2 regions of the Buttiauxella cochleicola genome follow, and region 1 is predicted to be linked to the other one. Evidence: predicted binding sites of a transcription regulator. Region 1 holds the regulator's gene; the other holds the start of a gene.

What was found. Region 1 encodes LexA, which represses DNA repair genes until DNA is damaged. Its sites were predicted from a motif close to TNCTGTATGTACATACAGNA; they were not measured.
Region 2: LVQ79_RS14260 (metal-dependent hydrolase) is a predicted target of LexA. The motif match lies at 2,390-2,409, and genes of this name have one in related genera.

Annotation. Positions count from the first base shown of each region.
Region 1 is NZ_JAJSOU010000009.1:38,922-43,378, forward strand. It holds gene plsB (glycerol-3-phosphate 1-O-acyltransferase PlsB) at 1-836, opposite strand, end outside; gene LVQ79_RS13460 (diacylglycerol kinase) at 963-1,331, shown strand; gene lexA (transcriptional repressor LexA) at 1,440-2,048, shown strand; gene dinF (MATE family efflux transporter DinF) at 2,123-3,454, shown strand; gene LVQ79_RS13475 (CsbD family protein) at 3,612-3,821, shown strand; gene zur (zinc uptake transcriptional repressor Zur) at 3,909-4,424, opposite strand.
Region 2 is NZ_JAJSOU010000010.1:11,926-16,382, forward strand. It holds gene LVQ79_RS14245 (YniB family protein) at 23-559, opposite strand; gene hxpB (hexitol phosphatase HxpB) at 727-1,395, shown strand; gene kduD (2-dehydro-3-deoxy-D-gluconate 5-dehydrogenase KduD) at 1,552-2,313, shown strand; gene LVQ79_RS14260 (metal-dependent hydrolase) at 2,427-3,017, shown strand; gene LVQ79_RS14265 (L-cystine transporter) at 3,151-4,457, shown strand, end outside.

The DNA of each region.
Region 1 (4,457 bases):
TACAAACGGTTCCACGTCAGACCTAATACGCGGTCGGTCAAACGAACGGCTTCATAAGAGAAGTTCGCCGCAATCTCTTCCATCAAGGCAACAGCATTTTGCTGCGCTTTTTCATGGGAGATTTTCTTGCTGCGCGCTTCATCTTCTACTGCACGGGCAATAGCTTTTGAAGCCAAAAGCTTATTGAACAGATCCTGACGTACCGGCAGACGCGGGCCAACAGTCGCTAAGCGCTGGCGAGCAAAGTGCATACGCGCCACGCGTGCCAGTTTTTGGGCGATTTTTTTGTCTGTACCGTGATCGGTTGCCATCTGGCGCAGCGAAACAGGTGCAGAGAACCGCACAAAGCTGTCGCGCCCAAGCCAGGAGACTGCGAAGAATTTCTGAATGCCGTTAAGCATCTTCAGTGGCGGGTTAACTTCGCCTTTTTCGCGACCCGGAGAGCGGCCAAACATCACCGATACCGGCACCATCTGCACATCCAGATTTGGATTGCTGCGGTGCAAGTCGAGATAATCATGGAACAGCTTGATCGACTCTTCTTTTGGCGTGTAATAAGTGAACACACGCGGGCCGCCATGGATAAAGACATAGCGCGGCAATACCGCACCGTCGATCTCTAACGGCTCGAGAGGGTCGGGCAAGTTGTGCGCGAGGCATTGCGCGCGCAGGGTTAATAAGTCCGCCTTTGAGTTATAAGGCAGAACGTACATTATTGGGCGTGTGGGATCTAAGCCCAGTTCGGCCTGTGGATCTGCCGGAATGGACTTGCTCTTTACCAGAACGCCTAATGGTAAATTAAGTAATTTGTAGTAGATTCTTGGCCAGCCTGACATAAACGATGTAAAGCCTCAGGTTAATGATGCAAATTCGCCGCAAGAATATCAGAATCTCACCCAGATTTCTGTGGCGTTATAATTTTGACAAGCATTGATGCAAATAATTTGAAAAGGTTTCCTAAAATGGCGAGCAGTACCACTGGACTTACCCGTATCATCAAAGCCGCAGGCTACTCATGGAAAGGGCTCAAAGCAGCCTGGATCAACGAAGCAGCTTTCCGCCAGGAAGGCGTTTCTGCTGTTATCGCCATTGCCATCGCATGTTGGTTAGATGTCGATCCCATTACCCGCATTCTACTTATCGGCTCAGTCGTGCTGGTCATGATTGTCGAGATCCTCAATAGCGCTATTGAGGCACTTGTCGACCGTGTTGGCACTGATTATCACGAGCTTTCAGGACGCGCCAAAGATATGGGCTCGGCCGCTGTATTAATTTCAATTATCCTCGCAGTAATTACCTGGGTCACGCTGCTTTGGTCGCATTTGCGGTGATCTTTCCAGAATAGTTAAGTGCCTGGTTTTTTGCTTAATTTGTGGTTCCAAATTGACCTTTGACTGTATATACTCACAGCATAACTGTATAAACACCCAGGGGGCGGAATGAAAGCGTTAACTACCAGGCAGCAAGAGGTGTTTGATCTTATTCGGGATCATATCAGCCAGACCGGCATGCCACCGACTCGTGCCGAGATTGCTCAACGTCTGGGGTTCCGTTCTCCGAACGCCGCTGAAGAGCATTTAAAAGCACTTGCCCGTAAAGGTGTGCTTGAAATTGTTTCTGGTGCATCCCGTGGTATCCGCCTGTTGGTGGAAGAAGTGACTGGTATTCCACTGGTTGGGCGTGTTGCTGCAGGTGAGCCACTCCTGGCACAGCAACATATCGAAGGCCATTACCAGGTTGATCCTTCACTGTTCAAACCAAATGCCGACTTCTTGCTGCGCGTCAGCGGTATGTCAATGAAAGACATCGGCATTATGGATGGCGACCTGCTTGCGGTTCATAAAACTCAGGATGTGCGTAATGGCCAGGTTGTTGTCGCGCGTATCGATGATGAAGTTACCGTTAAGCGCTTAAAACAACAGGGCAATACAGTTCATCTGCTGCCAGAAAACAGTGAGTTTGAACCGATCGTGGTAGACCTGCGCGAGCATAACTTCTCAATTGAAGGGCTGGCTGTTGGGGTTATTCGCAACGGCGACTGGCTGTAAAATCTCTTTAGGTGATGCGCATTTAGAATGCGCATCACTGCCTTAATTCTCTTTGATCTCCTTCAGGAGAGGTCATGCAATTATTCTCCACAGCGGATCGTGCGCTCTGGCGCCTCGCTTTACCCATGATTTTCTCCAACATTACTGTTCCGCTGCTTGGCCTTGTCGATACGGCTGTGATTGGTCATCTGGATAGTCCTGTTTACTTGGGCGGTGTTGCCATTGGTGCGACAGCAACCAGCTTCCTGTTTATGTTGCTGCTGTTTTTACGAATGAGTACCACAGGCTTAACTGCTCAGGCTTTTGGCGCCAATAATCCCTCAGCGTTAGCTCGTGCACTGGTGCAACCACTATTGCTGGCACTTGGGGCAGGGGTGGCAATTGTCTTACTGCGCGATCCCCTCATTTCACTCGCTTTACAAATTGTTGGTGGCAATCAGGATGTGCTCGTACAAGCACAACGCTTTCTTGAAATCCGCTGGCTAAGTGCGCCAGCCTCGCTTGCCAACCTGGTTCTACTAGGATGGTTGTTAGGGGTTCAATACGCACGAGCTCCGGTTATCTTGCTGGTAGTCGGCAATGTTCTGAATATCGTACTGGATGTGTGGCTGGTTATGGGGTTGCACCTTGATGTTCAAGGGGCGGCACTTGCGACTGTCACTGCTGAATACGCGACATTTTTCATCGGATTGCTGATGGTGAAGAAGGTTATGGGCATGCGTGGTATCAGCTTTGAGATGATTAAGCAGTCCTGGCGTGGCAATGTTCGGCGCTTACTGGCGCTCAATCGGGACATCATGTTGCGCTCGTTATTACTGCAAGTGTGCTTTGCATCAGTGACCATCTTTGGTGCGCGCTTAGGTAGCGAAATTGTCGCCGTCAATGCGGTATTAATGACGCTTCTGACGTTTACCGCTTATGCGCTTGATGGTTTTGCCTATGCCGTTGAAGCCCATTCCGGGCAAGCTTATGGCGCAAAGAATCGCGGCCAACTACTCGAGGTTTGGGGTGCTGCCTGTCGCCAGGCGGGTTTAGTCGCGCTCATGTTTGCCGTGGTGTATGCCCTATTTGGCGAGCAAATTGTTTCTCTTCTGACGTCCATTCCCCAATTACAGCTACAGGCCGATCGCTATCTCCACTGGCAGATTGTATTACCCGTAGTCGGTGTCTGGTGCTACTTGCTGGATGGGATGTTTATTGGCGCGACAAGGGGAGCTGAGATGCGTAATAGCATGGCGGTTGCCGCTGTTGGTTTCGGGCTAACGCTCTTCACGGTTCCGTATTTAGGCAACCACGGGTTATGGCTTTCTGTGGCGGTATTCCTTGCTCTGCGGGGGCTGGCGTTAGGTTGGATTTGGCGTCGTCACTGGCAGCAAAATAGCTGGTTTAACAACGTACAAAGTTAAGCCGTATGGTTAAAGATTCTTAGTTTTCTCCGTACCACCATATCCTTGACTACAATTATTATCACGTCCAGCAGATAGAGTGGTGTTGGCCAAATGGCAGCACATTGGACGTTGGTAATTTTTTAGCAGTTCTTCCCCGAACGATGAGGATATTATTATGAATAAAGACGAAATCGGCGGTAACTGGAAACAGTTTAAAGGCACAGTAAAAGAGAAATGGGGCAAACTGACTGACGATGATATGACTGTCATCGAAGGCAAACGCGATCAGCTTGTCGGTAAAATTCAAGAGCGTTATGGGTACGAAAAGGATAAGGCAGAGGAAGAAGTCGTTGATTGGGAAACTCGCAACAAATACCGTTGGTAATTAGTTTCCCTTAGATGTGTTAGTTCTCAAGGCTACCCTGCCCAGGTACATGGATGTACCGTTCCATTCAACTCAAATCCAACCAATCTAACGTGACTTCTTTTTACTCTGAATGGAGTGGTCATGCCCGCAAGCATCCGGGTGGCTACAAGCTTCAACTTCTGCACACGCGCTGCATAAACCATGCGCCTCAATAACGTTATGATGCAGAGCAAACCCTAACTGGGCCGCCAGTTGGTGCATGATATCTTCCACACCTTCCGCACTACGCTCCTTCACCGCACCACATCGATCACAAATAAACATCGCAGATGAGTGAGTTGGCTGATCGATAAGATTGCACAACACATAGCTGTTGGTGGACTCTACACGGTGTACAAAACCTTGTTCGAGCAGAAAATCGAGCGCACGATACACTGTCGGGGGTTTAGCTTGCGGTTCGCTGGCACGCAATAAATCCAGCAAATCATAAGCACTGATAGCGCCTGCTTGCTGAGTCAGCAAACGCAATACTTCAAGACGTTGTGGTGTCAGGCGCACATTACGCTGCTCGCATAGTTTTTCAGCCTGCGCTAACACGTTTTGTGAAGTCGTGATGTCCATCAGTATTCCCCTGTAGATTAGCCCTACACTTTA
Region 2 (4,457 bases), on a different contig from region 1:
CCTCAAACAGGAGTGGCGTTTTCTAGATGAAACCCAGTAATGAAAAGAAGAAGTAGCCGATGACGATAATGATGATGGGTAAAACATAGAGCGGGAAAATTTGCAGGAAAATCGTGTGTCGCGGCACGACAATTTTTGCATCAATCTGCGCTTTCGTTAACCCTTCCGGGCCTTTTGCTTGTTCCAGAATCAATTGATCTTGCACACCTTCACGCAGAAACTTCGCCTGGCGGCTCATACGTGCGCCAGATGCCTGTAATGCGAGGCCAACAAATATCAGCGCGTAGATGACCCAGAACAGAATGTTTGCCTGCTGATGGAACTCCGGTTGTGGCGAGTTGTACCAGAAGAAATTTAAAAATGGCGTATTGAAACGCATCATCTCAATCATGACATGAGCAAAATCCAGCATCACGGCATTAATGCCCGCCTGTTTTTCGCTATGCGCATCCATAAACTTCAAAATCGAAATCAGTGTAGAAATTACCGCTGGGATAAAAATTACCCAGCCAGCCACACGTTTGAGTACGGCAATGCGTCCAGCTTGTTGATACGTCATTCGTTCCCCTTGGTTAAGACGTAACTTGTACGCACAAAGTCTACCTTGTCCGGTGTGATTTCGCCTGAGCTTTACGGGCGAATTTCATAAAGCAGTGGCATCCTCAGGTAATTCCAGCTATTGATTAGAGATCTTATCTTTAATACATAAATGACAGGAGTCGTTAAATGGCTGTTACTCGCCAAATTGTAGCTGCAATTTTTGATATGGACGGTTTGTTGATTGATTCAGAACCGTTATGGGATGAAGCAGAGCTAGAGGTTATGGCAAGCATTGGCGTGGATATCTCCCGCCGTTGCGAACTGCCCGATACGCTCGGCTTGCGTATCGACCTGGTCGTCGACCTGTGGTTCTCCCACCAACCGTGGAATGGTCCAACGCGTGAAGAAGTGACTAACCGCGTCATTACCCGTGCCATTTCCTTAGTTGAAGAGAAACGCCCTCTCTTGCCAGGCGTGCGTGAAGCCGTTGCATTGTGCAAAGCACAGGGGCTGAAAGTAGGTTTAGCTTCTGCATCACCTCTGCATATGCTTGAACGCGTTCTGGAAATGTTTGATCTGCGTGATCAGTTTGATGCCATCGCCTCAGCTGAACACCTGTCTTACAGCAAACCGCACCCTCAGGTTTACCTGGATGCCGCCGCTAAACTTGGCGTCGACCCGCTAACTTGTGTGACGCTTGAAGATTCCGTAAATGGGATGATTGCCACCAAAGCTGCGCGTATGCGTTCAATCGTGGTTCCCGCCGAAGAAAACCATGATGATGTGCGCTGGTGCCTTGCCAACGTAAAACTGCCGTCACTGGTTGAATTACGCGCCGAACACCTGCTTGGCTAATCTTTTATAAGGTGCGGGGATCCCCGCATCTTTCTCAAAATCATACCTCCGTCAAAATTATTGAAACGCTATTTCATATTAATTTGAATTTCCCCCATCCCGTATCTATTCTTTATTTACACGCGCATATGCGCTTTTCCGGATACCGGGGTAACTATGATTCTCGATGCTTTTAATCTGCAGGGTAAAGTCGCTATCGTCACAGGTTGTGACACTGGATTGGGTCAGGGAATGGCGATCGGCCTTGCTGAGGCTGGTTGTGACATCGTTAGTGTGAACCGCAAAATCCCGCACGAAACCGCACAAAAAGTGGAAGCGCTGGGGCGACGTTTTCTCGCCATCCAGGCAGATTTAAGCCAGCACGAGGTCATTCCGGGCATCATCGAACAAGCCGTGGCGGGAATGGGAAAAATAGACATTCTGGTCAATAACGCGGGCACCATTCGCCGCGAGGACGCCCTTGAATTTAGCGAGAAAAACTGGGATGACGTGATGAACCTGAATATTAAATCAGTGTTCTTTCTCTCTCAGGCGGTAGCAAAACAATTCATCAGGCAAGGTGGCGGCGGGAAAATCATTAATATCGCCTCAATGTTGTCATTCCAGGGCGGTATACGAGTTCCCTCTTATACGGCATCAAAAAGCGCGGTGCTCGGTGTCACGCGATTGCTGGCAAACGAATGGGCACAGCACAATATTAATGTGAATGCTATTGCACCAGGATATATGGCTACTAACAATACTCAACAACTGCGTGATGACGAAGTGCGCAGCCAGGAAATACTAGACCGTATTCCGGCAGGCCGATGGGGCGTTCCCGCGGACCTACAAGGCCCAATAGTTTTTCTCGCATCTAGCGCGTCCGATTACGTCAACGGATATACCATTGCAGTCGACGGGGGCTGGCTAGCCCGGTAAATCCGCTATCGCCGGGTTACCGGCGGTAGCAAAATGTTACGCCGTCACCTCTTCCGTCTACTGTATAAAATCCCTATACTGTATGAATCGACAGTTTTCATCCAGGTAGTATCATGACGGCGGAAGGCCATCTTCTTTTTTCCATTGCCTGCGCAGTTTTCGCAAAAAACGCCGAACTCACGCCCGTGCTTGCTCAAGGAGACTGGTGGCATATTGTGCCGTCAGCCATTCTGACCTGCTTATTACCAGATATCGACCATCCAAAGTCGTTTCTGGGCCAGCGTCTGCCGTGGATTTCCAAACCTATTGCCCGAGCCTGCGGTCACAGGGGCTTTACACACAGTTTGTTTGCGGTGTTTGCAAGCCTTGCACTGTTCTATCTTAAAGTCCCTGAAACTTGGGTTATTCCCGCCGATGCGCTACAAGGCATGGTGTTGGGTTATTTGAGCCATATTCTGGCAGATATGCTTACGCCTGCTGGTGTTCCACTGCTGTGGCCATGCCGTTTGCGCTTTCGCTTTCCGATTGTCAGACCGCAAAAAGGCAACCAACTTGAACGCGTTTTGTGTATGGCGCTGTTTGGTCTGGCTGTGTGGATGCCGCAAAGTTTGCCCGATAACAGTGCGGTACGTTGGTCATCACAGGTGATAATTTCAATGCAAATGACCTTCAACAGCATTTTAAATCACCATTCAGCACAATAATTAGACGAAACCATTCAAAATGTAATAATCAATTCCTTTTGAATATAAGTGTCGTTCTAAGCTTCTGGTACGATTTACAGAATAAAGATGGCAATCAGTCCATCTATTTAAAAAACACTCAGGAGATACGGGGATGAATTTTCCACTTATAGCGAACGTTATCGTGTTCGTTATTCTGCTGCTGTTGCTGGCGCAAACTCGCCACAAACAGTGGAGTCTGGCAAAGAAAGTACTGCTTGGTTTAGCAATGGGCGTAGTATTTGGCCTTGCGCTGCATACCATTTATGGCGAAGACAGCCCGGTACTTAAACAATCTATCCAGTGGTTTAACATCGTTGGTAACGGTTATGTGCAACTGTTGCAAATGATCGTCATGCCATTAGTGTTCGCCTCAATTCTGAGCGCGGTAGCTCGTTTGCATAATGCCTCTTCATTGGGGAAAATCAGCTTCCTGACTATCGGGACCTTGCTGTTTACCACTTTGATCTCGGCACTTGTCGGCGTGTTGGTGACCAACCTGTTCGGCCTGACCGCTGAAGGTTTGGTACAAGGTACAGCTGAAACCGCCCGTCTGAGCACCATTGAAACCACGTACGTGGGCAAAGTGGCTGACCTGAACGTGCCGCAACTGATTCTGTCATTCGTGCCGAAAAACCCGTTTGCTGACCTGACTGGGGCGAATCCAACCTCCATCATCAGCGTGGTGATTTTCGCCGCATTCCTGGGTGTCGCTGCTCTGAAATTGCTGAAAGACGATGCGCCGAAAGGTGAACGTGTTCTGGTTGCGATTGATACGCTGCAAAGCTGGGTAATGAAGCTGGTGCGCCTGGTCATGCAATTGACGCCATACGGCGTACTTGCACTGATGACTAAAGTTGTTGCCGGTTCAAACCTGCAAGACATCATCAAGCTCGGTAGTTTCGTGGTTGCGTCTTATCTCGGTCTGGCAATTATGTTCGGCGTGCACGCAGTATTGCTGGCCGTAAACGGCGTAAGCCCGCTGAAATACTTCCGCAAGGTTTGGCCGGTACTAACATTTGCCTTCACCAGTCGTTCTAGCGCCGCCAGCATTCCATTGAACGTTGAAGCGCAAACTCGCCGTCTGGGAGTTCCTGAGTCCATCGCAAGCTTTGCGGCGTCCTTTGGTGCCACTATCGGCCAGAACGGTTGTGCTGGTCTCTATCCTGCCATGCTGGCGGTGATGGTCGCTCCAACTGTCGGTATTAACCCGCTGGACCCGGTCTGGATTGCAACTCTGGTTGGTATCGTCACCGTAAGCTCCGCAGGTGTTGCGGGCGTTGGTGGCGGTGCAACCTTCGCAGCCCTGATTGTTCTGCCAGCCATGGGCTTGCCGGTCACACTGGTAGCATTGTTGATTTCTGTTGAGCCACTGATTGATATGGGTCGTACTGCTCTGAACGTTAGCGGTTCAATGACTGC